3 regions of the Exiguobacterium sp. H66 genome follow, and region 3 is predicted to be linked to each of the others. Evidence: riboswitches for the same ligand, from Rfam matches in the RefSeq annotation. Region 3 holds a riboswitch; each other region holds the start of a gene.
The links. Region 3 has a riboswitch for thiamine pyrophosphate ahead of KNP88_RS09970 (3-oxoacyl-ACP reductase). Riboswitches for the same ligand answer to the same signal wherever they lie in the genome.

Region 1 (11,045 bases), on a different contig from region 3:
CTCATCATCTGTGTCGGGTGCTTTTCCCGGAGTAATGGAAATATTTTTGATTTCAAGCGTATCGTTCAATTTTTTCGTTCGTTCGATGAACTGACTTTCACCGTACTCTTTTTGTGTCGTTTGACTGACATAATCGGCATACATCTTGTCATAGTCTTGTTTTTCCCAAAGCTTTGAATAGGAAGCGAGTCGTTCTTCTGCTGTCGGCTGATCTTGACACCCGACAAGAATTCCGATGCTCGCAGCACTTGTTGCGGCAAACAAAAGTGAGCGTGATTTCAAGGTGAATCCCTCCTTAAAAGCATTTATTTAATCACCGTACCATTGTTTTGTCTAACTTTCATCTAAGACATCCTTGACGCACGAGAAACGTAAGGCACAAAAAAACCACTGACGAATTTAAGTCAGTGGTGATTGAGTTAATTGAAGTAGTTTAATGGATTGATACTGCTTGCAGCAGATGACGCACTGTAGACGTATGAACCACGGTGTAGTTCAAAGTGAAGGTGGGCGCCGAAGGCATTTCCGGTTGCACCGACCGTCCCGATTTTTGCTCCTTTTGCAATCGTTTGACCGGCATATACCGAGCGACTGTTCAAGTGAGCGTAGACCGTCGTGTAAGCAAGTCCATTGATTGTGTGCGTCATCATAACGTAATTGCCATAAGCACCGTAATTACGAGACGTGATGACTTTACCGGCAGCAGAAGCATAGACGGGAGTTCCTGTTGCAGCGCCGATATCGATTCCGTTATGGAACGTATAACCGTAAACGCCGCTCGCTGCACCGTATCCTTGTGTGATTGGACCACTTGTCGGTCGCGAAAAGCTACTCGATGCTTTTGTTGCCGTCGTTGTTGTGACTTTATACTTTTTGACATACTTGGAAGCGACATAACGGGAAGAACCTGAGTATGAAATTTTCGTCCATGATCCGGATACACCGAGGTACTTGTATGTTTTTCCTTTATTGACGGTTCCGACTGCTTTATAGGCAGTCGAAGGACCCGTTCGAACACGGAGACCGTCAGCCATTACTTTTACTTTATATGTAGTTGCTGCTTCGACTTTTTCGATGCCTGTCGTAGCGAAGCCTGAAACCATTAGTGCTGTCATTGTCATTGTTGTTAACATACGCTTCATATGTGAGTTCCTCCTAATTGGGAAAAGGCGACGGACGTCAGTAAAACTAAGTCTTTCAATATTGTAAGGTGAAGGTTCTATGTAGTTAAGGTAGAAAATGTTTTCTTGATAGAATGATTATAGCATCGGAAATAAAGGGGAAATATTTCAGTTTTGTTTCAAAGTTATCACTCTATAACATATATTGTAATGGGCATTATTGGGTTTAAAAGAACGTAAGAAACCTCCCGCTGTTTTGAAAACGCGGGAGGTTGCAAGTATTGTTTCAATTAAGATGTAGGAGCGATGACATTTAAATGTTGAGGTAAAACGCGGACCGTGATTGGGAGCTCACCCGCGGTATCTCCATCTGCGTTAATCGAAAGTGTCTCGTCGGACTCGATTTCGACTTCGGTTGTCGTGAAGTACTCGATTTGATCAGCGTTCGATAAGTCACCTGTTAAAAGCTTCGGTAACGCTTGTAAGGCGTCGAAGAACCCTAATTGTTTGACGAGGAAGACATGCAACAAACCGTCATCGACACGTGCATCTTTAGCGAACGACTCGAATCCACCAACGGAATTCGTCAACGAGACGATGAGTAAGGGTGTTTCCCCATCAAACGTCTTTTCCTTTGCTCTTAATATGAGTGGATAGGGGCTGTGATCTTTAAAAGCTTTTAAGCCTTCGATGAAGTAGGCGACTGATCCGAGTGATGTTTTCTGTTCGACACTCACTTCTTCGACGGCATCGGCAATCAGACCGACAGCGATCACGTTCATGAAGTAATGCGAGCCGTACTTACCGATATCAAATGGGCGAATCGGAGCATCTTCGAGAACGCTGATTGCGTCGCGGGCATCCGTCGGAATATGGAGCGCACGTGCTAAATCGTTGACCGTCCCGAGTGGAACGATACCGAGCGTCGGACGGTGGTCTTGTTCTGCGATTCCCGTGATGACTTCATTGACCGTTCCGTCACCGCCCATTGCGACGACGGCATCATAATGCTCGTGCGACGCGGTCCGTGCAAATTCCGTTGCGTCGAGTTCTTTTTCTGTGAACCGGACATCGACCGTCGCAAAGCGCTGGGCGAGTGTTCCTTCTGCAAATTCTGCGTATTTTTTACCTAATTCTTTCCCGGATGACGGGTTAATAATTAACATGGCCTTCGACACATTCAATTCCTCCTTAGTGACTCTCTGTTCCTATTTTCCCAACTGACGACCAAGATAATCCTAGCGCAGCAAAAAAACCTTGGAGGCGATTACACGCGCCTCCAAGGTTTTTAGTAGAAAAGGAATGCTTAACGTCGTGCGACAGGTGGAGCTTCACCAGCAGCTGGACGCGCTTCTTCTTCATCGTCCCAACATTCGGTATTTTCGATACCTAATGCTTTAGCAGAGAAGACAGGATCAAGACCTTGCTTACGTTGGTTCTGGTAGTCATTGATGACTTTGATTGCGACTCCACCTAAGAGCGAGATGGCTGTTAAGTTGATTAATGTCATTCCGGCCATGAAGAGGTCGGCGAAACTCCAAACCATTCCGAGGCTAAGGAGCGATCCGATGAAGACAAATGCCATCGTAGCAATTCGGAAGCCAAAGACAGTTGATTTACTTTTCTTGATGAATTCAATGTTCGTTTCACCGTAGTAGTAGCTACCGACAATTGAACTGAAAGCGAACAAGAAGACACTGATTGCGATAAAGGCTGGTGCGACGGCACCGAGTTGCTCAGAAAGCGCATTTTGTAACATGGCGATACCTTCACCATTACCGGCAGCGTAGCTGTCACTGAGTAAGATGATTGTTGCTGTTGCTGTACAGACGATCAATGTGTCGAGGAAAACACCAAGTGTTTGTAAGAATCCTTGTTTTGCTGGGTGAGAAACTTCAGCAGCAGCAGCAGCGTTCGGCGCAGAACCCATACCGGCTTCATTCGAGAAGAGACCACGTTTAACACCGAGCGAGATCGCAGCACCGACAGATCCACCAACAGCTTGGTCGATCCCGAATGCACTCTTGAAGATCATTGCGAAAACCCCTGGAAGTTCAGTGATGTTCGTGATGACAACGAAGATTGCAGCGATCAAGTAGAGTGACGCCATGATTGGCACGACGATTGCTGAAACTTTCGCAACCCGGTGTACACCACCGAAGATGACGAGGCCTGTAAGAACGACTAAGATACCACCGACGATCATTTTGTCGATTCCAAAGGCGTTATCAAAAGCAGCGGCAATCGTGTTCGATTGAACCGAGTTAAAGATAAGACCAAATGTGACGGCGATTAAGATTGCAAAAATGATTCCGAGGACGCGGTTGTTCAATCCTTTTGCGATGTAGTACGCAGGACCACCGCGGTAAGCGTTATTGCCTGTATCACGTACTTTATAGACTTGAGCAAGCGTACTTTCAATAAGGGCAGTTGCGCCACCGAGGAGGGCGACCATCCACATCCAGAATACCGCTCCAGGTCCACCAAGTGTGACGGCGATCGTAACACCGGCCAAGTTCCCTGTACCGATTCGAGTCGCGGCACCGATGAAGAATGATTGAAGGGATGTAATACTCTGACCTTCATCATCTGTTGTCTTTTCATTTTTATCGAGTGTGACACGGAACATCTCTTTCAAGTAACGGAATTGGATGAACTTCGTTTTGATGGTGAAGTAGATCCCGACTCCGATTAAAGCGGCGATTAAGATATAAGACCATAAGATGTTGTTAGCGAAGTCGACGCCTGATTGTACAGCTTGTTGAAATGCATCCATGTGATAGTTCCTCCCAAAGTGTTTTTGCTGAAAAGTGATAATAGCTATAAGTTGAATTATACGAATTTTCAGACAACTTGCAAGCTTTTTTTCGAAACTTTCTTTTAAAATGTTTAAAATATATTTTTTTGGATTCAGAAAAACAGATCGTCATCAAAGCATTTTTAACATAAAAAGCCACCGCACTTAATGAAGCGAGCGGTGGTGAAATGATGCGCCTTTTGATTAGTGATCGACGGCCAACAATTTTTCATAGAAGACATCAATTTGACTGACGAGCTGTTCACGCGCTGAGAATAATGGCGCAAGGACTTCGTAATCTTCTGTCGTCGCTAGTGACGCATCGAGTAAAGCCACTTCATCCTCTAGCTGTTGAATCTGTTGTTCGAGTTCGTCTGTACTTAAAGGTGGACGTGCCTCAGTTACTGGCGTCTTGGTGGCTCGCTCGATAGGCGCGGGTTCCACTGATTCGATGTTTGTCCGAGCCTGTCGTTTTTCGGTAGCATAGTGGTAAGGACCAGAAAACATTTCCGTCGTGTCATCTAACCAGTACGTTTTCGAAAAAAGTCGATTCAAGAAGTAACGGTCATGCGATACGGCAATCAGCGTTCCGTCAAAGTGCTCGAGTGCTTCTTCAAGCGCCTCGCGGGATTCAATGTCGAGGTGATTCGTCGGTTCGTCCAGAATCAGGACATTAAGCGGCGAATGGACAAGAATCGCGAGCATCAAACGCATTTTTTCTCCGCCGCTTAACGCACTAATCGGTAAGAAGACACGGGGACCGAAAAATAGGAAACGGGCTAACAGGGACCGGGCTGTTCCTTCATCTGTCGAAATGCGTGAGCGGAAGTAATCGATCAGTCGCTCTTCACCCGGCATGTCAACGTGTTGCGATAAAAATCCGACGCGATTTGACGGACCACGCGTAACATGTCCGTTCGTCGGTTCGAGTTGTCCGAGTAAGACACGTAATAACGTCGTTTTCCCACTCCCGTTCGCACCGACGATCCCAATCCGGTCACGCGCCGCGGCTTCGAAGTCAAGCGACGTAAACAACTTGCGGTCGGCAACTGAAAGCTCAACATCCGTCAAGCGGTAAACGACTTGACTGAGTTGCCCGTGCGACGAAAATTGGATATCAGGCGCCGTTTTTTCAAGAAGTGGTCGTTTGAGTCGCTCAATTCGTTCGAGTGCCCGTTCCATCGCTTTTGCTTTTCGGAACAGTTTTTCGCTCGGAGGAGAGGCTTCATTTGCCCACTGGCGTAACCGCCGAATCGCATCCTTCATTTGTTTGATTTTCTTTTGTTGTTCCGTGTAGGCGTGGAACTGTTCGAGGAGCAGGCGTTCTTTCGCGACCGTATACGCCGAATAATTTCCGGGGTAGATCGTCAATTCACCATCTTCTAGTTCCGCAATCCAATTGACACTTGCGTCAAGAAACACGCGGTCATGCGAGACAATCAGGACTGCGCCCGGATAACTGTTTAAAAATTGTTCGAGCCATTCGATGGCTGCGAGGTCGAGGTGATTCGTTGGCTCGTCGAGGATCAACAAGTCCGGTTCCGTCAAAAGCATCCGGCCAAGGCAGATTTTCGTTTGTTCGCCACCACTCAATTGAGAAAAGGGACGTGTCAGCAAGGCATCGAGGTGGAGGCCATTAATCATACGTTGGATTTTTGAATCGAGTAGGTACCCGTCCTGTCGTTCGAATTGTTCGGTCACGCGCGTATAATCGTTCAGCACATCGTCGAGGTGGTCGGCATTTGCCATTTGTTGTTCAAGCTGATGCATCGTCGTCCGTAAGGCGACGACCTGGGCAAATGCGGTCCAGAGAACATCGAGGCCGGTCAATTCTTCTGCGAACTGTGGGATTTGAGCCAAATAACCGATGGAAAGTCCTTTTTTTAGATAAATGGTTCCGCTGTCCGGTGCATCGAGTTGAGCGATTAAGCGCAGTAACGTTGTTTTTCCGGTTCCGTTTCGACCAATCAATCCGATACGGTCAGCTTGTTTAAGGTAGAGCGAGACGTCGGTTAAGACGGATGCTCCTCCGAATTGTTTTGTCAGATGTTGGATGTCGCATATCATGATCAATAACTTCCTTTCATGCGCATCAAAAAAACGGAGAACGCAAATAGCGCTCTCCGTTTACCGTAGAATGTGCGCTTTGCTTTATTTTTCAGATGGATGTTCTAGAAAAAGGGCAGACTGATCCCTTAGAACGCCATTCCATGAAAAATCGCGCGCAACAGATAAAGTTGTTCCATCAACCAATGCTTACACGCAGCAAAACCCATCTTCTACACCACCTTTTCGTTTCGATAAAGCCAGTTTACCATATGTTAAGCTGGACATGATACCGTTTTCAGTTACTTGAACAGTCCGGAAATCGATTTAAAGAAATTACTTAGACCGTCAAACAATTTTGCGAAAAATCCTTTCGTTTCTTCCGAGGTCGCGAATGCTTGAATATCTTGACCGGCACTTTTTAATCCGGTCTCAATTTGTCCCCAGTTCAAGTCTGCTTTCTCCATTTGGCTGAACAATGACGTCAATCGGTCCATTTGGGCGTCTGACAATTGGATGTTGTTATTTTGAATGACTTGGATGATGACATTCTCGATATCGACTTTGGTTTCCGGTTTTTGTTTTGCGATTTCGGCCTTGATTTCATTCATCAGTTCGGCGACTTTGTCCGTCCCGACCGTTTTTCCGACATCGGACGTAACGGCTAGTTCTTGTTGGGCTAAATCTTTTCGTTCATCCGTCAATTTAATACCGGTTTCTGCCGACGTTTGATCATATGCTTTCATGATTCCCGTCAAAGCAGACGTACCGGTGACTTTATAAGGAGAAGTAATCGTGATATCGGCGTCCGTCACACCCGCTGTGACGAGAGCATTCAAATACATGTCCTTTGTGACCCAAGTGATGTTTTCGGTTGCGACCGAGAGACCGTCGCCTTTTTCAGCGAGTTCAATTTTTGCGGAAGAGTACATGTTACCGCCGAGTTGCGATTGGGGAACGTTCTTCCCTAAATATTTTTCCTCATCAGCTGCCGTGGCGATGACGGGCGTGATGCCTTCCGGCGCATTCAATCGGGCGAGCACCCAGGCCTTGTCTTTTGCACCGAGCGATTCACCGAGCGTGATGATCGTTTTATCGACGACTTGTTCTGCTGAAGCAGCAGTCGGGAGAAGTAAGCTTGACGCTAACAGCGTTGTTGTCATGATTTTTGTTGCTTTATTCATAGTAGGAATCCTCCGAGTATAGTAGATAGTATCAGGTACTAATCCTATTGTAAGTGACGTGTTCCTGAACGGAATCGGTCTTGAGGCGGAACGGAACACGCGTCTCCTGCCCCATACAGTATACTAAGTTTTTCCTGAAATACGGACGATTTGACTGAAAAAGTGGTATAATTAAACAAGAATTAAATAATGACCACTAGGGGAGTCGGTAGGCCGACTGAGACGACGAAGACGTTCGGACCCTTTGAACCTGATTAAGTTTGGACTTACGGAGGGAAGTGGCGTGAACATCTCTTTTGTTGTCTCTTCACGTCATGCCCTGTTCGTAGGGTGTGGCGTTTTTTGATTCAACAAAAGGGGGAATTAGGATGAAATTCAGTCAAGAAATTCGGCAAGCCGCAAAAACGTATTGGGACAGCAGCTTTTCCCATCCATTCGTCACTGGCATTGGTGACGGGACGTTACCGCTCGAAAAATTTCGGCATTATGTCATGCAAGATGCGTATTACTTAAAACATTTCGCAAAAATTCAAGCCCGCGCGGCCTCAAAAGCTACAGATTTCGCGACGATTGCAGAGCTTGCGGAACATGCGACGTCGACATATGCGGCTGAGCTGTCGCTCCACCAGTCTTTTTTCGAACCGCTTGCTATCACGGAAGCAGATTTAGCAACGTTCGAACCGGCACCGACTGCTTATGCCTATGTCTCGCATATGCATCATGCGAGTGAGGGGACGCTTGGTGAGACGATTGCAGCGATATTACCCTGTTACTGGCTCTATTATGAGGTCGGACAACAACTGTTGACGAAATCACCTGCGTCACCGATCTATCAGCAGTGGATTGCAACATACAGTTCAGAATGGTTCGAACGGGTCGTCTTTGAACAAGTCGACCGTCTCGATGCATTGGCGGCGCAAGCGACTGAAGCAGAACGAGAACGGATGAAACAACATTTTGTCAAAAGCTGTTATTACGAATTACTCTTCTGGGAAATGGGCTGGACGGAAGAAACGTTTGATCGTGTTTTTACAGGAGTTACGCGTCAAGCAAAAGTAACGAAACGGTAAGCACAGCTTTAGCCGCTGCCGATCAGCGCGATCAGACGGCAGACCGCAGACCGCACAAAACCTGAGCAATTTTCAGCTTTCGTAAAGAAAGTCATGGTAATCGCTCAGGTTTTTTTGTGGGTGGATTACAGGCATGATGAAGATTCTGGTAAGGAAATCAGCTGTACCGCTCAATCAAATCGTTTAATTGTTGTTTGACGGCGTTTCGGTCCATCAAATCGTGGTTCGATAAGGATAGCTTCGTCATTGTCTCATCCGCACCCGCCATCTCACTGAAGAGCGAGCCTAAGTCGTGGGCACGACGGTCGATTTGCAAGACGATGTCGATGCCGGACCGGTCTTGGAGCATGATGAGTTCGACTTCGTCCAGTTTATGGGCGAAGTACGTATTGCGTGCCGAATACTCGAGTTCCTGGGCGATCGGTAAATCCTTCCGGTAACGCCCGGGAAGTTTTTCCGTGTCCGCTTTCTTGAGTCGGAAGCCAAGTTCTTCCATCGCTTCTAAGATAACAGATTGGAGGTCATTGGCTTGGACGATGATGGCGTCCCGGTCTGACGGATCGACTGCTTGGGCGATATCGAGACCCGTTTCAATCCATGACTTCGATTGACTGATCGAGAGCGGCGTATTGAATGGTACTTGAAGCGTAAACGGAATTTCGCGTTCGACACCTGCTTCAATCGTAAAGGCGGCTTCGTTAAGCGAAAAACGATCGAGTGTGAACGTCGTAAATGTCGTGCTGTCCCTGACTTCTTCTTTATATTGTGTATTAAACGCTAAATAAATCCGATCGATTTCTTGGTCGACATTGCCGCCTTTAATATGGACGGTTCCGTGAATCTGTCCGCCTGGCTCACAGCGCTCGCTGTCGAGTCGTGTATCGACTGTGGCGGCACCGATTCCGATTTGTGATAAAAGTTTTTTGAACATCGTTCGTTCCTCCTTTAATGATGAAGCTACCTTACTTGTCGAATAGGGTGGAATTTGCTACAGTTTCGAAAGAACAATCAGAAAAGGACGGGACTACAGTGGAATTACACCAAGTAAAAGAATTACTCACTCAAAAGCTCGAGGCTTCTGCTCTCGTGCATGCAACGATCAGTGGTCCGCGCCAAAAGTCGAATGATCTTCGAAGAATCAAACTAAAACCGATTCTATTGAAAGATACGTATGCAATCCAATTAGAGTTTCAATATGAGCGGATAATTAAACATGAAAATTTGGGAGTCGACGAATTTTTAGGACGACTCGACGCATTAATGGAAGAATTCCGTCAATTTTTGTTCCGCTTCGAGACGGAAGAAGTCCAGTTCCAGTTATCAAAGAAAATGAAAGTATCATTAAAGACAACAAAACAGTCGCCACTCCAAGCAGAACTGTCGCATAACCGAAAAAAAAGTCATCTTCTTGAAGATGGTGTCGCCGTACCGTTTTTAGTCCGGCTTGGTGTCATGACGGAAGACGGGCAAGTCAAACGGCAAAAGTATGATAAATTCAAACAAATCAATCGGTTCCTCGAGTTCGTCGAAGATAGTATTTCCGCATTACCGACGAATCGGACGTTACGGATTCTTGATTTTGGATGCGGAAAATCGTATTTGACGTTTGCACTGTATCATTACTTGAGTGTCGTCAAAGGTTTTGACTTGAAAGTGACCGGGCTTGATCTCAAAAAAGAAGTCATCGAAGAATGTACAGCGATTGCGCGCGATCTCGACTATACGAATCTCGAGTTCCGTGTCGGGGACGTCCATGACTACAATGAGGATACAGAGGTTGACTTGATGGTGACGCTTCATGCCTGTGACGTTGCGACGGATGTCGCCCTGGCCCGCGCCGTTGATTGGAATGCGTCTGTCATCTTAAGTGTTCCGTGTTGTCAAAAAGAACTCAATCGTCAACTCGACTGTTCACCACTCGACGTCATGTTGCAGCACGGGTTGATTAAGGAAAAGTTCGCTTCGCTCGCGACAGATTCAATCCGCGCCGAAATCTTGACGCTCGTCGGTTACGAGACACAATTGCTTGAGTTCATTGATTTAGAGCATACACCAAAAAATGTCTTGATTCGTGCGTATAAAAATGACCGTCAGCCGTCGGAAGAAAAAATTGACCGTTACGTCGCCTTCCGTGATCTACTACATGCGAAACCATATTTGGCGCAAGAATTAAGCGGCAGACTTGGACAGATTTCATCTAAACTCGTACAATAAGGAAGAGAACGAATAAGGGAGGAATTAGACCGATGGATTTCCAAATGTATTTTGAAGACGTCGTCCAGACAGCACGTAAAGAAGCGGCAGCTGCTGGTTTTGAAGAATTAAAGACAGCTGAAAGCGTCGATGACGCGATGAAGCGTGAAGGATTGACACTTGTCCTTGTCAACTCAGTATGTGGATGTGCAGGTGGGATTGCTCGCCCGGCAGCTGCTTACGTCAATCGAATGGAAGGCGTGAAGCCGGATCATTTCGTAACGGTGTTTGCGGGACAAGACCGTGAAGCAACGGACCGGGCACGCGAGTACTTTGAAGGGTATCCACCTTCATCACCATCATTCGCTTTGATGCAAGATGGCAACATTCTTTCGATGGTTGAACGTTTCGACATCGAATCGTTTACTGCAGAAGAAGTTGTTGAAAAATTAGAGTCATTGATTGAAATTTACGCATAAATGAATCAACGTGAGCCGTGTTTCTTAATTGAAACACGGCTCACGTGTGTATACAAACGCTTATGAAGAGTGAATATGCTATATCTAAGTGCAATCAGTTCGCGCTTTCCTGTCGCGGTTCTAAAGCGATTCAAGACGGCTTGCGCTCTAAACCG
Region 2 (11,045 bases), on a different contig from region 3:
GACGGGAAAACCCGTCGCTACCTTACCTTTTCTTTATGCTTTTTTTTTCGTCGCGATGTTGATTGTCGCAGCTTGTTGTTTTGATTGATCCACTTCTAGCTTTTCTTTATTCAACCACGTGTAAACCATTCCCATGAAGAGTGCTCCACCGATGATGTTACCGAAGAGAGCAGGAATTAAGTTATGGATTGCTCCGGCAAATGAAATCGCCTCTGGGTGAGGTACGACAAGCGCGATTGAGAACAATGCCATATTGGCAATGACATGGTCAAAACCTGATGCGAAGAAGACAGCAACTAAAACCATCATCATCATGATTTGTGCCAATTCATTTTTCATGTTTTTCGGAATGAAAATCGCTAAACAAACCATCCAGTTACAGAAGATTGCTCGCGTAAAGATTTCCCATGTCGAGTGATGGATTTTCGATTCAGAGACAGCAAACAACCAGTTGTTTGCGCCTAACTCTTGAATGATTCCAGTTTGCGAAAAGAGTAACGCGAAGGCAAGTCCTCCGAGACCATTACCAATCAAACAAATCGTCCATACTTTAAACGTATCCATTTTCGTAGTGTATCCACGCATCGTCGCCGTAGTAAAGTACATCGTATTTCCTGTAAACAGTTCTGCACCGCCGTAGACGATTAAGACAAGCGCAACACCAAAAGTTAATCCACCGACGAGCGTCATCGCAGCCGATTCATTTAGATAAAGTCCGTTGATTGCTTTGAGTGTAAATATGATAGCAAAACCGATGAATACCCCAGCAAGCATGGCACGAACTAAATATTCGAGTGGACGCATTTGTAGCATTTTAGTTGATTTAACCGCTTTATTTCTTAGCCCTTCTAATGCTTCTACTTCATTCATTGTAGAAACCTCGCTTTCTTCTTGTTCAACACTTCACAATGTTTGTTCACTTATTATCATACTTCCATCTTATAAGATGTTCAACCCCTGCCTACCCCTTATTTAAGGTTTTTACGAAAGAATGACATGTAAACGATACCATTGTGTCAAGTTTGTGAAAAAAGCTTTTTCTTGCTAGATACAACTACTTTACGGGTATATTTTGAGTTGTGAACGGAAGTATTCCAGAAAGGATTTTCGCCTTGATTCAACTAATACATAGTCGTCAATGACTACACGATTAAAGCGGTTAGTGGACGTCGAAGCTCGCTCAATATCGCGTGGTGTATACCCTTCAAAATCAGTACGCGTGATTTTAATTTGAAGGATTGATACAGGATCCGTATATTGAATTTCAACTGTCATTACATTAGGAATCGCTAAAAAAAGAGCCAGCGTATGGTGCATGACGAGTTGCGGAAATCGACTTTTGATAAAAGAGGGTGTAGACGGATCAATCCATTCATGATTTGTCCCGACCCATTCTTTTCTGGATTTACCCGTCACTTCATAACGTAAGGAAACGGTAGTTCCTTCAATCTGTACTTGTTTAAGTGCGTCTGAAAATGGAAATCGTTCAATAAATCCTGTCATTGCATTTGTATTTGCAACCGATGTTCCGACATATCGGGTGACCAGTGCTCCATCACGCCACTTATTGTCAGGGGATTCCCTCGAGTAATGCAACATAAAAACGGAACCTGTACTTAATCCAATGAGCGCACAGCATAAAAATAAAAGGATTTTTTTCAATTCACTCAATTCCTTTCGACCCGCGTCACCTTTTTACGATATTTTTCAGTTGAGGGGTTGAATTTAATGCTATATAGGCGTACTCTTGCAGGCAGATACTTTACGAAGGAGGAGCATGAGGATTTCTCATCAATCACAATGAAGACTAAACAAACGAGCAAGAAAAAACGAACAGAAAAAATCAGTTTCCTTTTAATCGGTACACTTCTTTACTCCCTTTATATCAGCCTTTTATTATCTCCAAATGACATTGGATCTGGCGGCATCATGGGAATCACACTTATTTTCCAAGAGTTGTTCAATACGCCTATCGGACTGACCCAACTTGTCTTGAATATCCCGCTTTTCTTACTTGGTTTTCGCTTCTTAAGAAAACGATTCATGCTACTTTCAGGAATTATCGTCCTTATTTCTTCATTTTTAATTGATTGGATTCCAACACAAGTGGTTCCTGAGTCATTAAACGATCCTCTCGTCGCCTCCATTTTTGCAGGGTTAGTTTCCGGGCTCGCAATGGCATTAATCTTCTTTGGCGGCGCTTCGACAGGTGGACTCGACATCCTCGGAAAGTTCTTTTATGCCCGCTTCCATAACTGGCCGCTCCCGCGTATTTTTTTAATGCAGGATTTAGTGATCTATATCTTAGTTTGGTTAGTCTTCGACTTAAAACATGTTATGTATGCATTAATTATGAGCTTCGTTCGCGCCAAGGCGTTGCAAACGGTCTATAGTTTTTACTCTGCTTCTAAACAATGTATTATCATTTGTGAAAAAGCAGATGAAATCAACGACGTCATCACAAAAGAACTCGGTCGTGGTGTCACGATTCTCGATGCGCGCGGTGGCTATTCCAACCGGACAAAGAAGATGGTTTATGTCGTCGTACAGAATAATGAAATCGTTCGTCTTCAGGAAATTGTTTCCTCTGTCGAACCTAATGCCTTCGTCACCTTCTCTGAGATTCATACCGTCTTTGGAAATTACAAAGAACATTCCTACTCTTTTTAAATGAACCGCACACGATGAAACGACACCCCCCTGTCATGAGGTGGGTTGTTTTTTGTAAACGAAGGCTGACCCATCATATACGTCTACGTTTGGTATCGCTTCAGGTTTCATCTCAAAATATAAAACGATTGGATTCCCGTAACCAAAAGATGTTCCCCTAAAAAATAGATAACTCTTCACTTTTTGGGAATTAGTGGTTAAGCTAATGACATTACTAGTTAGCTTATGAAGGAATGATTGCATGAATAAACTTTGGCGCTACCGCATCTCTCTCATTCTTTTAGTCAGTTTGTTCGCTTCGATTCCTCTCATCTATGCCTTGACAGGTTATCGTACCATTTCAAAAATGACAGAAGAGATGCACGCCCATGATATCCCGATGATTAAACAAGTCGACCAACTCGTCGAATACAATCGGGATCGGGCAAATGCCGTTCGCGGCCTATTGCTCTATGAAGACGACCGTTACATTGAACAATACTACTTCTGCACGACCAAAATTCATGATTTACGCCGTGTGCTCAATGCTTCGAACGAAACACCCGTACCGATTAAAGATTTGTTAACCCGTAACAATGCATGGGAAAAAGAAATCGAAACCGTTTTCAGCCTTTATGAAACAAACGGTTCACAGGCAGCTACCGCTTTAGCGAAACAATCGACGCAGACCACGCAGACCATTCTTGAAGATCTTGCTCAAGTTAAAGATCAATTGTATACCGAATTAGATCAAGAACTCGAAAACACGGCGCTCGTGACAGCATCCTATAAACGGATGTGCTTTAGTCTATCCATTTTAGCCTTTCTACTCATCAGTGTGACCATCACGCTCTTCCATCGAATCAAGTGATCTGTTGTTTCATACGATTAGCTTCGTGAAAAAGCTAAAAAACGCACCGCAGTTCTTTATCGGACTGCGGTGCGTTTTTTTGTATTTTTCTCAAGAAGAAGCCTTTCCTTCATTCACATGCTCCATTGCCAAATGAACTAACGACGAGACATGATGGTCATCAAGTGAATAATAGACAACTTTTCCTTCTTTACGATATTTGACGAGACCTTGTTTCAATAACGTTCTTAAGTGATGCGAAGCCGTCGCAATCGAACAATCAACTGATGCCGATACGTCACAAACACAAAGTTCTCGCTCGACCGTCAATGCATAAGCGATTCGTAGACGCGTTGCGTCCGATAACACTTTAAACAATTTCCCAATCTCAAGCGTCGGGATTTTTTCAACGGCATGACCAATTTCAGTCGCACGTTTTTTATCGATCGCAATCGTCTCACAGCGTGGTGCCTCCACTGTCTTCACCTCTCCTCCAAACTATTGCACCATCCTAAAACAACAAATGCAAGTAAGATGACTACGATGAGTCGCGAGGTGAAGATTCATTTCCGATGTTTTTTTTGGATTGTACGAAAAACTGCCCATCCCCCTAATCGATTCCCGATATCCCAAACGATTCGATTAGTATCGACAGCCCGTACACCGATGTCGATGATACTTGTATTTCGCAATCGCTCCTTATATCGATTCGATAGGAAGCGTGGTAACGGTACTTGTAACATCACCCGATAAAATAAATCGAGGTGTGTATGGCCCCAGATTTCCGTAGCGATGGATGCCGTTTTAATCAACAGCGGCCGTTTATATCGTTGTCGGTGTTTGTTTTTTAACAAAACCGCCAATTCAAATGCATAACGATTCGGATAGGGAAACAATTTCCAACCTAAATGATACTTTCCACGGTTGTCGATTCGAATGATTTGTGGTTCGATTCGATACCGAATCCAGCCTCCCCGAAAGCGAATGACTTGCCATTTCACGTACATCACCTCTTCAGTGATTATACCCGGTCTGATACTATTTGACGCGCAGTCTGAACCGCCTCTTTGAACTCTCGTGCCGCACGTTCAATATCTGGTGCTGCGAATAAGGCAGAGACGACAGCATATCCTTCAAGCATCTCGAATAAGTCGGGCACCACATGATGTGTGATTCCACCAATCCCGACGAGAGGAAGGGAAACAGCCCGGCGAATCGCTTGGAGTGTTTCGTTTGTCATCTGACTCGCATCGTCTTTTGTCGCCGTTGGATAGAGCGACCCTACGCCAAGATAAGTTGCCCCGTCTTGCTCTGCTTCGATTGCCTGTTCAACGGTCGAGACAGAAACCCCAATCGTGGCTTCCGGTAACAGCTTACGTGCCTCCCGCAAAGGGATGTCCTCTTGCCCGATATGCAGACCTGCACCGACGATTTGTGCGATATCAATCCGGTCATTGATGATGAGTGGGACGCCGTAACGAGACATCATTTTCTTCAAGTCACTCGCTTGTTCGAGAAATTCTTTCCCTTGCGCCTGTTTTTCACGAAGCTGGACCATCGTCGCGCCACCTTTTATTGCTGCTTCGACCGCATCAATCAAGGCAACGTCCGGGTGAAAGCGCCGATCTGTTACCGCATAAACCGTGTAATCATTCTCCACTGGTCAATACCCCTTTCAAACTTTCTTCTGTAGTTAAGCTGATTGCGTTGAACAACCCCATCCGGAAATCACCGAGTCCCGCTGCTTCATCTGCGACTTCACCCGCTTTTCCCATTAAATACGTCCCATAGGTCGCTGCTTCGAATGCATCATACCCTGCTCCAAGTAGGGTCCCGATGAGCGATGCCGTCATACAGCCTGTCCCTGTAATGTGTCCGAGTCGTGGCGTTCCTACGGTTAGTTTTACTTGACGCTTGCCGTCTGTAATGAAATCAACCGGTCCCGTTACGACGAGAGTCGTCCCGAGCCGTCCAGCAAACTCATGGACGACTTGAAAATCTAATGTCTCTCCTGAAGCGACATCGACTCCTTTTGAACGTCCGACTTGACCGATGAGCGTCTTGATTTCAGAGACGTTCCCCTTAATGACCGTAAAATGAATTGCTTCGAGTAACTCTTTCGTGAATTGTGTCCGAAGTGTCGTCGCCCCCATTCCGACTGGATCTAAAATAATCGGTTTCTTCAATCGGTTGGCCGTTTGACCTGCCAACAATTGCGACGCTCGTGAAGCTGCGTTCAATGTCCCGATATTGATAACGACAGCATCTGCATGTCCAACCATTTCCTCGACTTCTAGGATATCTTCCGCCATGACAGGTGAACCCCCGAGCGCAAGGGTCATATTGGCACACTCATTAATCGTGACCGCATTCGTTAAATGATGAATTAATGGTTTTTTATCATGAATGGTTGTAAGCATCCGTTTCCCTCCAAATGTCATAAAAGTGATGTGTCGGTCCGATTCCGTTCCCTAAGGCAAATCCATGCCGGATTGCTTCAGTTACGTACCGTTTAGCATAAATCACGCTATCCTTCAGGGAATCTCCCAGCGCAAGACGTGCCGCAATCGCGGAAGATAATGTACATCCTGTACCATGTGTATGCTGGCGTTTTAATCGTGCCTCCTGAAACAGATGATGCATCCCTTCCGTGTATAAAATATCCGAGGCATCCGTACTTTCGAGATGACCGCCTTTTAACAGGATAGCGATGTCTCGTTTTTGTGCGAATTCCGTCGTCGCCAGCTTCATTTCATCAACTGTCGAAATCGCTTGCCCTAACATGCGTTCCATTTCCGGAATATTCGGGGTCGTCAAGGTTGCAAGCGGCATCAAGTGCTCCATTAATGCTTGTTCAGCATATTTCCTTAACAGGGCATGCCCCCCTTTTGCGACCATCACGGGGTCTAAGACGACTGGTCCCTGATAATGTTTCAAACATTTGGCAATAACTTGAATCGTTTTTTCATTCGAGACCATCCCAATTTTAACGGCATCTACACGAATATCGCTAAAAATCGAGTTCAACTGGGCTTCGACAAGCGTTGGTGATACATCTTCAACTGCTTGTACGCCTAACGTATTTTGCGCTGTGATAGCAGTAATTACACTCATACCGTAAACCCCAAGAGCAGAAAAAGTTTTTAGGTCGGCTTGAATTCCAGCTCCACCACTAGAGTCTGATCCAGCAATCGTCAGTACATGTTTCATCGATAGACCTCACTTTCTATGAGAGCACAAGGAGAAAGCGGAACGAAAAAAAGCGCCGTCCGCTGTAAAAAAGCAGACGACGCCATGAAAAACCAACGAGTGTGGTCACTTATTCATGTCTTCAATCTCAACTTTCCTACGCTGGTATTATCCAGATCAGGTGATAGGGTCGAAAACAGAATGGTTTTCCTCTCAGCCAGATTCCTCCAGCTCCCCTAGTTGCTCATGATTTAAATTTCCCTTTCACTGTAGCATAGCGTCATAAAAAAAACGAGCCGAAGCTCGTTTTTATAAGTATGCTAATGGATTAACTGTATTAGCTGGTCCTGTCGCACTGTATTGGTAACCACCAATATGCAATTCAAAATGAAGATGTGCGCCCGTCGAGTTTCCCGTATTTCCGAGCGTACCGATTTGTTGTCCTTGCGAGACCGTTTGTCCAGCATGAACTGATAATGAATTCATGTGCGCGTAAACTGTTGTATACACTTTCCCATTCAAGAAATGTGAAATCATCACGTGATTTCCGTACGGTCCACCGCTTCCCGCTGTGATGACCGTTCCTGAAGCTGCTGCGACGATTGATGATCCGACTGGCCCTCTAAAGTCGACACCATTATGGAAAGTATACCCATTCGCACCACTCGCTGGTCCGAATCCTTGTGAAACACTTCCTGACGCAGGGCGAACGAACTGCGCCGAACCGCTCGGAACACTAGCGACTGGCGTAGCACTTACGACCTTCTTAGACGTCCCGGCGTTGTTTTTTTCCGCCGCTTTCGCCGCCTTTTCCGCTGCCGCTTTTTCAGCTGCTGCCTTTTCCGCTGCTGCTTTAGCTGCTGCCTTTGCTGCCGCAATCGCACGTTCTTGCGCTTCTAATGTCGCTTGAAGTTCTTTCGCATTCAGAAGTTTTGTCATAAATTTTGTTTTACCTTGACGTAGTTTTTTTAAGGTTGCACTACGCGCTTTCATTTGCTGTTTGAGTTCCTTTTTTTGAACCAAAAGGGCTTCTTTTTCTTTCACTCGCTCTTCCTTTTTATCCACGAGCGTCGCTTTAGCATCCGCTAATTTTTTTTGCGTTTCAAGGTAAGCAGAAATCATCTTGTCATCTTGTTCAGCAATTTTTTTCCCTGCCATCACACGACTAAAGAGATCGCCAAGATCTTTCGAACCAAAAATGACTTCTTCCCATTTAATAGAATTCCCATCATTTTCTTGAAGCACACGAAGGCGGTCTCCTAACAGCTCTTCCTGGCGTTTTAACATTTCTTCATAATGGATAATGTCTGCCTCAAGCTCTTCAATTCGTTCATTCAACTGACGAATCTGTTTATTTTTTTCTGAGACACGAAAAATATTTTCATTGATTGCTGCATCAATCGCATTGATTTGACGTTGCTCTTTTGAAATTTTAGATTCTTGTTTTTTGATTGATTTTTCTAGTTTACGTTGTTCAGCTGCATTATCTGCTTTCTTTTCTTTGATTGTAGCCGCTTGAGTGATTGGGGTGTTCGTCAATAATAACGTCCCTAATAGTACGGTAGAAAATAACTTTTTTAGCATATGTGAGTTCCTCGCTTATGTATGAATTCGATTTTTGAAGTCATGTTTCGTAGTAAAACTATCTGAAATTGATTATAGCACCGTAATAGTTTCAGAAAAATTTCATTTACGTTTCAAATGAAAACGTTATTTTGTAATATAACAACTAATTATTCAAACTGTATAAAAAAAGAACCCCTACAATGTAGAGGTTCTTTTACGATTTTATAACATTGACATAGGATTAACACTATTTGCAGGGCCTGTTCCGCTGTAGATATAACCGCCGACATGAATTTCGAAGTGTAGGTGTGGTCCAGTCGAGTTACCCGTGCTACCAAGTGCACCGATTTGTTGTCCCTGGCTGACACGTTGTCCTGCACGCGCATTCAATGAACTCATGTGCGCGTAAACCGTCGTATACGTTTTTCCGTTCAATTGGTGAGCAATCATGATGTGATTCCCGTAAGGACCACTGCTTGAAGCCGTAATGACAGTTCCTGTTGCTGCTGCGACGATTGGTGTTCCAACCGGTGCACCAAAGTCGATTCCATTATGGAATCCGTACCCATTTTCACCACTTGCTGAGCCGTATCCCTGTGTAGTCGCACCACTTGTCGGATGAATGAACAATGCTGAAGATGCAGCTGGAGCCGGAGCTGGCTTCGGTGCTACAGGTGCTGGTTTTGGTGCTACTGGTGCTGGTGCCGGCGTTGATTGTTTTGTTGAATTCGTTGTTGCTTTTTGACGCGCTGCTTGTTTTGCAGCTTGCTCGGCTGCCGCTTTTTCTGCTGCAGCTTGCTCAGCTGCTGCCTTTTCTGCCGCTGCCTGATCGGCTGCTGCTTGTGCCGCTTGAGCTTCAGCACGGGCTTTTGCTTCTCGTGCTTCTTGTGCTTTGCGCTCTTTTTCAATCCGTGCTTCACGTTCACGTGCCGCTTTTTCTGCCGCGATTGCTTTTTCTTGCGCAATCAAGATTTGTTGAACTTCTTTCGCGTCCATCAACTGTGTCTCAAATTTCTTTTTTTGTTTCTTCAGTTCTTTAATGCGTTTGTTTCGTTCACTGATTTGTTGTTCGAGCTCTGCCTGTTGACGTTTTAATTCTTTTTTCTCTGTCACAAGCTTTGCTTTTTTATCTTTAAGTTCTGCTTGGGCATTCGCTAATTTCTTTTGCGTGTTCCGGTAATCCGTAATCATCTTATCATCTTGTTGTGAGATGGATTTCCCGGCTAGCACACGGCTGACGAGATCTCCGACATCTTTTGAACCAAAGATGACTTCTTCCCATTTAATCGAATTACCATCATTTTCTTGCATGACACGTAAACGATCGCCGAGCAATTCTTCTTGACGTTTCAGCTTGGCTTTATATTTTTCGATTTGCTTACCAAGTTCGACGATTTCAGCTTCTGTCGCCTTGATTTGACGATCTTTTGCTTCGACGGCAAACATTTTTTCATTCAATGCTTCGTCTAAACGATTCACTTCTTGTTGTGTCTTCGAAATTTTCTCACCTTCATGATTCACAGAAGACTCAAGATTTTTTTGTGTATTTTGGTTTTCTTGTTGCTTTTGTTCGTTTTTGGCTTTTTGTTCACTTAAATCATCTGCTGATGCAAAATGAGGAGTTGATGAAAGGACAAGTGCGGAAACGATGAGCGACGCGAACGTTTTTTTCATGTAGTATTCCCTCTTTTTCTCTATAATTTTATCGTAGTCAAAAGTATGCTTTATTTAAATTTCATTTTAATGTTTAAATTTTATAAGAACGTTTTTGATTATAGCATTCATTTTGCCTCTATTATATTTCAGTGAGATTTCATTTTGTATAAGTTTGTTGGTTAATTATGTAATACGATGAAGCTCCTTTCGTGAAAATGCCTGCGCGTTGCACCTTGAGGGAAGTTTTGGCACACTAGTGGTGTAAGGGAGGAATTATAGTGAAACTTGATCATACTGGAATTGCCGTCCGTGATATGCAAGAAGCCATTACTTTTTATACAACAATTTTAGGCGGGAAATTAGTCCGTGAATATTCAAACCCCGCTCCAGGCGTGGCATCGAATATCGCTGTCATTGAATTTGAAGATGCACACATTGAACTACTGACACCAACAAGCGCTGACAGTCCAATCGCTCGTTTCTTAAAACAACGCGGTAAAGGGGTACATCACATCGCCTACCGCGTTGACGATTTAGATCAAGCGATTCTCGATGCAAAAGAACAGGGACTTACGTTCCTCGAAGATACGTACCGGTCAACGCCTTTTGGCCGTCGTTTGATTTACATGAATCCGAGGCATTCACATGGGGTCATCACTGAGCTTTGCGATTACCCAAACGCTTAACGCAAAAACAAATCCCCTACACGACCTGTGAAGGGGATTTGTTTTGCATGAACTTATGCGAGCTTCGCTAACATTTCACGGTTGAACGCCGGAATATCATCTGGTTGACGACTCGAGACGAAGTTATCATCGACGACGACTTCAGTGTCTTCGAAATCAACCCCAGCATTTTCTAAATCGATTCGAATTGATTTATACCCTGTCATCTTGCGCCCCTTAACGATTTTAGCGTTAATCATTAATTGTGGACCATGACAAATCGCGAAGACCGGTTTCTTCGACATATCGAACTCTTCTACGAAAGAGACAAAACGTTCGTCTTCACGTAATAAATCTGGTGAAAATCCACCCGGAATCAACAGCGCATCATAGTCTGCCGGTGATGTTTGATCAATCGTGACATCAACAGAGACTTTTGCATCTTCTTGTTTACCAACGAGTTCTGCACC
Region 3 (11,045 bases):
GGTGCACCGGCAGATAAGAGTGGCAAGTCTTTATATTTCGCGAGTTCCGCATTGTCTTTTAACTGTTTTTCGACGTACCATTTTTGAGCGTTCGTGACGAACTGGACGGAATCGTCATCCTGGACGAGTGCAAAGAAACTTTGGATATCGTCGTTGATCGTTCCGACTTCCTGACGGATATAGTCGAGTGTTCCTTGATGCGACTTCTCGATCAGTTTGACCGCACCGGCATCAGCGACCGTCTCTTTCGTGACGTCAGCGAGCTTCGCAGATGACGTATCGATCGTCCACTTGCCGTCGACTTGTTTTAATTGCAGATCGATGACACCGACATTTTTCCCTTGCGTGTTCGCCATGACGACCGGTTTTCCGTTAATCAGCCCTTTTTCGGCATCGACGTTCGGTAACTTATTGAATGCCGAGTCAGCTGCCGGGAATTTTCCGTGCTGGTGACCGGTCATCAAGACATCGATGTCGGCCAGCTTCGATAACGCATACCCGACGTTCTCATCGCCGTCTTTTTGGTCGATCGTATCCCCGATTCCGGAGTGGGCCAACGCAACGACGACGTCTGCACCAGCGTCTTTTAGTTTTTTCGCCGTCGCTTTAGCGACCGGGATGATGGCTTCCGCCGTCACTTTACCGGTTAAGTTCCCCGCGTCCCACGCCATGATTTGTGGTGTGACGACACCGAAGACGCCGACTTTGATTGTTTTCGGTTGATTGTTTTGATCCATCACTTGCCGTTCAATGATTTGATAGTCTTTTCCGTCTTCATTGTATTCCGCGACGATTGGTTGTTTCGTCACGGCGTCGAGGACGTTTGAGTTGACGAACTTGATTGAACCGCTTGAAGCACTCATCGCTGACTTCAGGAAGTCGAGTCCGAAGTTGAACTCATGGTTACCGAGCGTGACGGCGTCGTAACCGAGGTATTCCATTAATTCATACATCGGGTGTTTGCCTTTGTTGCCTTGATCGTACTGATTTTTGACATAATCCCCGAACGGCGTGCCTTGGAGTGTGTCCCCGTTATCGAACAGGAAGCTGTTCGTTTCGCCGACGACGTTTTGTTGCTGTTTGATGACCGTCGCTGCTTTGACGAGACCGATTGACTCATCTTGCGCGTCTTTGAAGTAATCATAATTCATCGAGTTCGTATGTAAATCCGTTGTTTCTAGAAAACGTAGTTTGACGACACTGTCATCTGCTGCGAGTGTTTTGACTTGGATGACGGGTGCTAACATCGGTGCGATCAACGTGGTAGCGATAATAATTTTTGTAGCCTGTTTCATCTGGTTTCCCCCTAAGAAATAAATGACTGCTCAATTAATTTAACACGCTTTGATTGTAGCTTATAGCTTCTTTGAATAGGTCGGACATCCGTCTTATTTAACCTTCTTAACTAATTCCACAAACTGGCTTTACATTAACCTTGAACCTTTACAAATTTACTTGTAAAAAAGAAAACCGCTCCCCGAATTTACGGGAAACGGTTTTCACCTTTCATCTATCATCTATCACCATGATGCTGTCGCTTTAACGCGTACCCGATGAATCCACCAATCAAAGCGAGGACCGTCGCATAAAGAATCGTCGTCACTGTCGCCGTCTCTTGACTGAACCGGACGAGAGCCTCGTCCTGCCATAAGAGTGCAAACGATGTTCCCGTCAGCGAACAGATGAACCAGCTAATCAAACCGGTCGCCACAGCGAAAACGACGGGATCGTATAATTTGTTAAAGGCCCGGATGCTGACAAGGAGATAGACGGCGAACGGGACAACCAGGAACAGCCAAAACGGGAACGGCTTGTCCTGTTCAACTTGATCAGCGGCCGCCGTTTGCCCGGCCGACCGGGCGTCCATCGCAAGGACGACATTTCGCGCTGTCCCGTAATCGACTGCGTCAAGCGTCAAACGTGTATTCGATAAATCGGGACGTTCGCCACCGATGACGGTCAACAATTGATTCGTGACGCGCTCGGCGTCGATTCGGTTGACGACGTCCTCCATCGATTGTTTCAACCGCGTCACGTCGGTTTCCCCGTTCAAAAACGTCACCGGGACATTTAATCTTGCACCAAGGACATTTGCCTTGTAGGTCACTTGACTGCCGTGCATCAAATCATACCAGCCGTCACTGCCTGCGTTTAAACTCGAAACAGTCAACCAGGTCCGGGTCGAGGCGTCCCCCTCATATTTCGCTTCATCCGTCACCGTAAAGAACAGTTGTGCACTACTTGCGACCATCAGGATAATGATCGCAGCACGGGCGGCGGCTGACATACCGGACAGTTGTCGTGGATAAAACGCGAGATAAAATAGACCTGTCAAAAAGAGTAAAATGAAGATTCCGTTCCAGACGGTCGCTTGATCAATTGTCAGCACATCAATCCCGAGTGCTATGTTGAACGTAAATGCAAACAAGACGAAACTCGCCGCTAAAAAGCTGACTGTTCGAATCGTCCAGGTCACACGCGTTGCGCCGATCCGTAAAACTAAGAATAAGATTAGGAATAGACCGATTCCGAAAATCGATAAAAAGGGACTGCCGTATTCGGCGCGGAAGGATAGCGGTTCCAAGACTTGATTGAGATCGATTCCGAAAATCGACAAGATGTTCCCCGTATCATTTGCGCCAATCAGTTGATTCGTCAATCCCTCTTTGACGGCTTCCGGCAACGTGACAGCCATTCCGCTGATGAAAAACAGGAGGAACACGAGGGTCAATTCGAGTGTCGTCCACGAGACGTCCGCGTCCTGCATCAGTTCCACGAACGCCTGGTAATCGGCAGATTTCTCGATTTGTTGGACGAGAACGGTCATGACACCGAACAGGACGAGAAAACCAATACAAGCGAGTCCTATACCAAACAAGATATTGCGTAACATATGCGAGCGTTCCTTTCGCTGTTGCCTCCGCTCCATAAAAGCGCCTCCCCTTGACTAGATTGTTTGTATAGTTATTCCTGTTCCGGGTGATTTGAAAACGAATCTTCTGCAGTAAATATAAAAAGTAGCCCGTTCATGACGAACGGGCTACTTCCCTGACTCCGACTCTGATTGGCAAGAACGCTTAGTTTACGATTTTTTTCACGTCCGACTCCCCACCTGATCTAAACCAAAATGTTCCCGAAGCGTAGTCCCTTGATAGGCTTCTCTAAACAATCCTCTTTTTTGCAGTTCAGGAACGATCAGGTCTACAAAATCCTCTAAGCTTGACGGGAGTGACGGCGGCATCAGATTAAATCCGTCTGCGATACCCATTTCAAACCACAGCTCCATCTGATCGACGATTTCTTCCGGTGTACCTATCAGTGTCAGGTGTCCCCCACCAGCTGCCAGATAACCTAACAGTTCTCTTAGTGTAGGCTTTGTATCATCGATGATTTCAAGAATCGTTTTATAGCGTCCGACCGGTCCTGAAAACGCATCGACAGGCGGTAAGGACGGCACCGCTTTGTCAAGATCCCAATCAGAACAGTCCTGTTGCAAAAAGAAACTCAGTTGCTTCAAGGCATTCGCGACCGGTAATTTTTCATCCAGTTCGGCTTTCTTCGCCAGCGCCTCTTCCCGTGTTCGACCGACGTATGTAACCAATCCTGGAAAGATTTTAATCTGCCGCTCCGGTGACTCACTTTCTTTGATTTGTTTCTGTAGACTTTCCCGGAATGCTTTCGCTTGCTTTACATTCCACGACACCGAATAGACGGCATCCGCGTGCTTCGATGTAAGTGCAATCCCTTGGGCAGATGCACCCGCCTGCATTGCCACCGGCTTCCCTTGAGGACTACGCGGTGTAGACGAAGGACCTTTTACGTTGAAGTATGTCCCGCTATGATGGATCGGTTGAATCTTTTCAGGATCAATCAACCGGTTGTCCGTCCGGCTCGAAAGGAAATCAGCTCGATCCCAGGATAAAAATAATTTTTCCATTACAGACGCAAATTCATCCGCCTTTTGATACCGTTCGTCCCTTGCAGGGAGCGCATCCATACTATGATTTAACGCTTCCCAGTCCGTCATCGACGTAACCAGGTTCCAGCCGACACGCCCGTTCGTCACGTGATCAAGGCTTAACAGTTGTCTCGCCGCTGTATACGGATTTGAAAACGTACTCGATATCGTTGAAACTAACCCGATATGACGGGTTACTTGAGAAATAGCGGTTAAATTGATTACAGGATCGAGCCAAAAGGCCGGTAGTTCAGTTGCATTTGCAGCAGGAAAAGATTGATTGTCAGCAAAAAATACAGCATCCAGGCAACCCGCTTCCGCTAGTTGAGCCAATCGCTGATAATAACCGCTTTCCCCGATTTCTTCAATCGCAGAATCCGGCATTAACCATGCCGCTTGATGATGGCCACAGCCGTACAATAAAACACCGATGTTTAACTGCTTTGTTTTCGTCATCTTTAGGTCCCTGACTCCTTTCTCCTGAGCGCTGACATCAGTTCATCGTCAATCCGCCATCTACGGTTAGATTTTGACCGGTAATGCCAGAGGCGGCTTCTGACGCTAAAAAGGCGACCAATTGCGCCACCTCTTCCGGCGTCGTCACTCTTTTTAACGGAGTTGATTGGGCAATCAATTCGAATACTTCAGCAGTCGTCACAGCGCTGGCATCCGTCACTTTCAACAAGCCGCCGGAGACGACATTCACGTTTATGCCGTACTGTCCTAGCTCTGATGCAAGATTACGCGTAAAGCCGATCAACCCTGCTTTTGCCGTCGTATATTCGTGATAAGGAACTACCGGGTTTTGATACAGATTCGTGCCGATGCTGATGATGGTGCCGCTATTTCGTTCAATGAACTGCGGCAGGACACTTTGCACGACGTGGAACGCTGCTTTCAACGTGCCATCCAACTGTTTTTGATAATCTTCCCATTCCAAATCGATGAATGATTTTTGAGCGCGTGGATCGAACTTAAAATCGACTAAGGCATTATTGATTACGACATCGATTTGTCCGTAATGAGCTGTCGCTAACTGCATCAATGTCTCGACGTCTTGTCGCTTCGTGACATCCGCATACAGGGCAATGGCATGTTCTGCACCGAGCTCATTTACGAGGTCCTCTGCCGCATCCTTGCTCTTATAATAATTAATCACAACTTTAAACCCGTTGTTCACCAATACTCTTGCAATCGTCGCGCCAAGTCCCCGACTGCTTCCCGTCACTAACACTGTTCTGTTCACTGTCTTCCACTCCTTCATCGTCTTTTGCAACTTAAATAGCGAAGTCGTAAACAAAAAAAGCGCAACTCTCCAAAAGGAAAGTTGCGCACGTCTAAATAATCACATAACAAAAAACCGACAGACTGGTCTTCGCTTGTTTATTAGAGTCTACACTTCCCTACGCTAGTACGAACTAGTTCAGGTTCAAAGGGTTTGAGTATCTACTCATCTCAGTTTAGTAACACCCCTAGTGATTCTATTCAAGTTACCTTCACTTTAGCGGTCTTAGAAATATCTGTCAATAATGACAGGACAGTTTTGTCGGTGTCTCTTTCGATTACGAACGAAAGCCTTGCCTCCGTCGACCGGAAGCAAGGCTCTTTTGATTGCCATGATTTATTTCTCTGTTATACGCCTTCGTAGGCAAGTTCCATGATGTTCCGAAGTTCCGTCACGAGCGGCATTTTCGGATTCGCTGTCGTACATTGATCCTCGAATGCATCGACTGCCATCTTATCGAGTTTTGCTTCAAAGTCGGCTTTTTTGATGCCTTGGGCTTTGAACGACATTTTGATGTTCAACTGTTGTCCGAGTTCTGTGATCGCTTGGATTAGTGATTCGACACCTTGTTCCGTCGTCGCTGCCGGTAGTCCGAGATAACGTGCGATTTCTGCGTACCGTTCATCAGCGATGAATGATTCATATTTCGGGAACGAAGCAAGTTTCGTCGGTTTCGCTGCATTGTAACGGATGACGTGTGGCATCAGAATTGCATTCGTCCGACCGTGTGGCGTGTGGAACTCCCCACCGATTTTGTGTGCGATCGAATGGTTAATCCCGAGGAAGGCATTGGCAAACGCCATTCCGGCCATCGTTGACGCATTGTGAACTTTTTCGCGTGCTTCGGCATCGTCACCATTCGCATAAGCGCGTGGCAAGTAGTCGAAGATCATCTTGATCGCTTTTAGCGCCAGTCCATCCGTATAGTCGTTCGCGAGGACGGAGACGAAGGCTTCTGTCGCATGTGTCAGGACGTCCATTCCGGTGTCCGCCGTGATTGATGCCGGGACCGTCATGACGAATTCCGGATCGATGATCGCGACATCTGGTGTTAACGCATAGTCAGCAATCGGATACTTGACGTTTTTCTCTTTATCCGTGATGACGGTAAACGGTGTGACTTCAGATCCTGTTCCGGACGTCGTCGGAATGGCGACGAACTTCGCTTTGTTACCGAGCGCCGGGAATTTATAGGCCCGTTTCCGGATATCGAGGAACTTTTGACGTAAGTTCGAGAACGTTTCGTTCGGTTGCTCGTAGAAGAGCCACATGCCTTTCGCTGCATCCATCGCTGATCCGCCACCGAGGGCGATGATCAAGTCCGGTTTGAAGTCGCGCATCGCTTGCGCTCCTGTCTGAACCGTTGCAACCGATGGATCCGGTTCGACTTGGTCGAAGATCCGGTAGCTGACGCCTGCCGGTAAGTTGCGGATGACTTTATCCGCGTAGCCGAACTCGACCATCGCTTGATCGGTGACGATCAACGCACGTGAGACATCTTGAATCGATTTCAAGTATTGGACTGAATTTTTTTCAAAGAAAATCTTTTCCGGTACTTTGAACCACTGCATGTTCACGCGTCGTCTCGCCACCTTCTTGACATTGAGTAGATGTTTCGCCGTTACGTTTTCAGAGACGGAGTTTTTCCCGTAAGAGCCGCAACCGAGTGTCAGTGATGGTGTCAATTCGTTATACAGATCACCAATCCCACCGTGTGCTGACGGGCTGTTGACGAGAATCCGGCAGGCTTTCATCCGCATTCCGAATGCCGTCATCAAGTCGTCATTCGTCGTGTGGATGACTGCCGTATGACCGAGGCCACCGATTTCAAGCATCCGTTCGGCGACATGGAACGCATCTTCCGTTGACTGGACGCTATACGCACCAAGGACAGGGCTTAGTTTTTCGTGTGAGAGGGGTTCTTCTGAGCCGACTTTTTCAAGTTCCGCGACGAGCATGACGGTGTTGCTCGGGACATCGATGCCGGCTTTTGCTGCGATCCAGGTTGCTGGTTTCCCGACGATGTCGGCATTGACGGCACATGTATCGGTTTTGATGACGAGCGCTTCGAGACGTTTTTTCTCATCTACTGTACAGAAGTAGCAACCGAGTGCTTCCATCTCCGCCCGAACTTCCGCGTAGATTTCCTGATCGATGATGACCGCTTGCTCCGATGCACAAATCATGCCGTTATCAAACGTTTTTGAGAGGACAAGGTCACTGACGGCACGTTTGATTTTCGCTGTTTTTTCGATGTAACATGGGACGTTCCCTGGTCCGACACCGAGTGCCGGCTTACCTGTTGAATAGGCTGATTTGACCATGCCGGCTCCGCCGGTCGCAAGGACCATCGCGATATCCGTATGGTTCATCAAGACTTTTGTTGCTTCGAGTGACGGTTGTTCGACCCACTGGATGCAGTCACGCGGTGCGCCTGCTTTGACAGCCGCGTCACGTAATGTTTTCGCTGCTTCGAGTGAGCAGTTTTGCGCTGACGGGTGGAAGGCGAAGATGATCGGGTTTCGTGTTTTAATCGCGATCAACGCTTTGAACATCGTCGTTGATGTCGGATTCGTCACAGGTGTGACGCCACAGACGACACCGACCGGTTCTGCGATATATGTTAGTCCGTTTTGAACATCTTCTTCTAAGATGCCGACCGTTTTTTCTTCACGGAGACTGTTATAGATATATTCCGTCGCAAACATATTTTTAATCATTTTATCTTCAAAGACACCACGTCCTGTTTCTTCTACGGCGAGTCGTGCCAGTTCAACGTGACGTTCGAGACCGGCAAGCGCCATGTCACGGACGATCGTATCGATTTTCTCTTGATCAAATGTTAATAATTCTTGTAATGCGGTTTGACCTTTTGCGACGATTTTATTGATTGTTTGTTCGACAGGTGATACGTCTTGTTTGATTTTTTCTTTGACAGCCATGTTTGGTTTCCTCCCTATTTTGGAACGAATCTGAGTCTGCATTTCCCTACTAGATGTTAGGAATGCCAAGCTGATATTCAATAGTTTGTGCTTTCCTTCACAAATCAATCATACCGCCTTTTTGATGATTTGTGCATGACCATCCTGTGAACTATTTCACATCATTGAAAACGTTCTCATTCTCAAAAGGTGTTGTCGGACAAGGCATCTTTTTTGAATCCCTTGCCTGTGACTTTTCTCACAGCACCTATTTTCTTTGCTTGTCTGACGGACAAAACATCGTGTAATCTATTAAAAGATACATATTTATTTGTTTTGAAGGAGGAAGTTTCATGACAATCGTCAATCAAATGCTTGCGTTCAACGAACAATTCGTCGAAGAAAAACAATACGAACAATTCATCTCGGATAAATTCCCTGATAAAAAGGTCGTGATCTTAACGTGTATGGATGCCCGCTTGACGGAACTCCTCCCGCACGCGCTCGGTCTAAAAAACGGCGATGCGAAGATCATTAAAAATGCAGGGGCCGTTCTGTCACACCCATTCGGTTCCGTCATGCGCTCGATCCTCGTCGCCTTGTACGCACTCGGGGCGGAAGAAGTCATCGTCATCGGTCACCACGACTGCGGCATGAGTACGATCGATCCGGCAAACATGATTGCCGAGATGGAAGGACGCGGCATCAATCCGCAAGTCCTAAAGACACTCGAAGCATCCGGCGTCGACTTGAAACAATGGTTACGCGGGTTTACGTCAGTCGAAGAAAACGTCGGCCATTCCGTCGGTCTGATTAAAAACCATCCGTTGTTACCACCGGGCACGAACGTCCATGGACTCGTCATCGACCCCGGGACAGGGAAACTCGACCGCGTCGATTGCTAAACCTGTCTTTATATAGTAGAAAGGAGGTACGACCGACACCGGTCGTGCCTTTTCATGTTTTTTTCTTGACAGCAAAAAGAACGGTCTGTATGATACTTTAGTATAGTACAGTGATACCAAAAGAAAGTGTGGTTTTAAAGTTATGTTCAATGCTGTTGTTTTAGCTGTCATCCTGTTATTCGTCTTAGCCATCTTCCGTGTCCACATCGTCCTCGCGATGGTCATCAGCGCTCTCGTCGGTGGATTGCTCGGTGGTCTTGGTTTAACGAAAACGATTGAAAGCTTTTCGGGCGGCCTTGGAGCCGGCGCAGAAATTGCCCTCAGTTATGCCTTGCTTGGTGCGTTCGCCGTCGCCCTGTCGAAAACAGGTTTGCCGGACGCGCTTGCGCACAGTTTAATCGCTCGCTCAAAAGGAAGTGCCGATGCGACATCGGTCAAGAAGTTAAAAGGGTTCATCATGTTCGCGATTTTATTACTCGCAATCAGTTCACAAAACGTCTTGCCGATTCACATCGCCTTCATTCCGATCATCATCCCGCCGTTACTCGGTCTGTTCAATGATTTGAAGATTGACCGGCGCCGGATGGCCATCATCATGACGTTTGGTCTCGTCACACCGTATATGTTTTTACCAATTGGTTTCGGTGATATCTATCTCAATCAGATTCTGTTACCGAACTTACAAGAAAACGGGATGGACACCGCTGGCGCATCGGTCATCAAAGCGATGGCAATCCCGGCGCTCGGGATGTTGTTCGGATTGTTACTCGGTCTATACAATTACCGGAAACCGCGTGAATATGAGATGCGGAACATCGCACCGGACGATTACGAGATTCCCGTCGTCACGAAATCCAAATTATTACTGAGTTCAATTGTCGTCATCGCGACGCTCGTCGTCCAGTTGACGACGGAATCGATGATCATCGCCGCGACAACCGGCCTCCTGCTCTTCCTCGTGTTACGACTCGTCCGCTTCAGTGAAGCAGACGATGTCATCACACGCGGTATGCGGATGATGTCGTTCATCGGATTCGTCATGATTTCAGCGAACGGCTTCTCAAACGTTTTACGTGAGACAGGTGATATCGAACCACTCGTCGAAAACTCAAAATCGTTGATGGGGGATTCGCAGCTCGTCGCTGCCTTCGTCATGTTATCGATCGGACTTCTCGTCACGGTCGGAATCGGTTCAAGTTTCTCGACGATTCCGGTCATCGCCGCCATTTTCGTCCCGCTTTGCATCCAGTACGGATTCAGTCTCGAGGCGACAATTGCCATCATCGGAACAGCCGGTGCACTCGGTGACGCCGGTAGTCCGGCAAGTGATTCAACACTCGGACCGACGAGCGGATTGAATGCTGACGGACAACACGATCATATGCGTGAAACGGTCATTCCGACATTCTTACACTACAACTTACCATTGCTGATTTTCGGTACAATCGCTGCCGTCATTCTTTAATGAAGAAATCATCTCGTATTAACGACGGGATGATTTTTTTCTTTTCATTTCGCGCGGACTTCTCTAAAATGAAGGGATGAAGTGCAATTAAAGGAGTGTGGAACGTGTTATCTAGCGTCGTCAATACCGTCTTACTATATTTAGCTGACTTAGGTTATTTCGGAATCGCGCTTGGCTTGATGATTGAAATCATCCCGAGTGAGATCGTCTTATCCTATGGTGGGTTCATGATTTCTCAAGGAACGATCGGCTGGCCACTCGCTATCGTCGCCGCCGTCATCGGTGGATTGTTCTCGCAATTGTTTTTATACTGGTTCGCCCGTTACGGCGGTCGTCCCCTCATCTTGAAGTACGGAAAATATGTATTGATTACGGAACACCATCTTGATCTCGCGGAACGTTGGTTCGTCAAATACGGACAAGGTGTCATCTTCGGGGCACGATTCATCCCCGTCGTCCGCCATGCGATTTCCATTCCGGCAGGTCTCGCCAAAATGGATCAAACAAAGTT

Region 1: linked by a shared signal. The riboswitch ahead of tenA (thiaminase II) and the one ahead of KNP88_RS09970 (3-oxoacyl-ACP reductase) in region 3 are both predicted to bind thiamine pyrophosphate.
Region 2: linked by a shared signal. The riboswitch ahead of thiD (bifunctional hydroxymethylpyrimidine kinase/phosphomethylpyrimidine kinase) and the one ahead of KNP88_RS09970 (3-oxoacyl-ACP reductase) in region 3 are both predicted to bind thiamine pyrophosphate.

Annotation. Positions count from the first base shown of each region.
Region 1 covers NZ_JACSMQ010000003.1:280,831-291,875, forward strand. The annotation lists gene KNP88_RS07400 (penicillin-binding transpeptidase domain-containing protein) at 1-282, opposite strand, end outside; gene KNP88_RS07405 (M23 family metallopeptidase) at 420-1,142, opposite strand; gene KNP88_RS07410 (diacylglycerol/lipid kinase family protein) at 1,412-2,299, opposite strand; gene KNP88_RS07415 (alanine/glycine:cation symporter family protein) at 2,428-3,897, opposite strand; gene abc-f (ribosomal protection-like ABC-F family protein) at 4,123-5,985, opposite strand; gene KNP88_RS07425 (DUF1002 domain-containing protein) at 6,267-7,148, opposite strand; TPP riboswitch at 7,337-7,442, shown strand; gene tenA (thiaminase II) at 7,517-8,218, shown strand; gene KNP88_RS07435 (sporulation protein) at 8,376-9,149, opposite strand; gene KNP88_RS07440 (class I SAM-dependent methyltransferase) at 9,248-10,432, shown strand; gene KNP88_RS07445 (BrxA/BrxB family bacilliredoxin) at 10,465-10,890, shown strand.
Region 2 covers NZ_JACSMQ010000006.1:99,358-110,402, reverse strand. The annotation lists gene KNP88_RS11145 (formate/nitrite transporter family protein) at 34-870, opposite strand; gene KNP88_RS11140 (hypothetical protein) at 1,060-1,662, opposite strand; gene KNP88_RS11135 (YitT family protein) at 1,801-2,670, shown strand; gene KNP88_RS11130 (CHASE3 domain-containing protein) at 2,912-3,520, shown strand; gene KNP88_RS11125 (ArsR/SmtB family transcription factor) at 3,611-3,985, opposite strand; gene KNP88_RS11120 (hypothetical protein) at 4,063-4,500, opposite strand; gene thiE (thiamine phosphate synthase) at 4,521-5,159, opposite strand; gene thiM (hydroxyethylthiazole kinase) at 5,149-5,919, opposite strand; gene thiD (bifunctional hydroxymethylpyrimidine kinase/phosphomethylpyrimidine kinase) at 5,900-6,709, opposite strand; TPP riboswitch at 6,826-6,936, opposite strand; gene KNP88_RS11100 (murein hydrolase activator EnvC family protein) at 6,998-8,272, opposite strand; gene KNP88_RS11095 (murein hydrolase activator EnvC family protein) at 8,477-9,928, opposite strand; gene KNP88_RS11090 (VOC family protein) at 10,189-10,596, shown strand; gene KNP88_RS11085 (type 1 glutamine amidotransferase domain-containing protein) at 10,650-11,045, opposite strand, start outside.
Region 3 covers NZ_JACSMQ010000005.1:116,445-127,489, forward strand. The annotation lists gene KNP88_RS09955 (bifunctional 2',3'-cyclic-nucleotide 2'-phosphodiesterase/3'-nucleotidase) at 1-1,295, opposite strand, end outside; gene KNP88_RS09960 (hypothetical protein) at 1,514-2,929, opposite strand; gene KNP88_RS09965 (LLM class flavin-dependent oxidoreductase) at 3,095-4,414, opposite strand; gene KNP88_RS09970 (3-oxoacyl-ACP reductase) at 4,452-5,204, opposite strand; TPP riboswitch at 5,342-5,442, opposite strand; gene adhE (bifunctional acetaldehyde-CoA/alcohol dehydrogenase) at 5,591-8,185, opposite strand; gene KNP88_RS09980 (beta-class carbonic anhydrase) at 8,518-9,069, shown strand; gene KNP88_RS09985 (Na+/H+ antiporter family protein) at 9,212-10,534, shown strand; gene uptA (undecaprenyl phosphate transporter UptA) at 10,639-11,045, shown strand, end outside.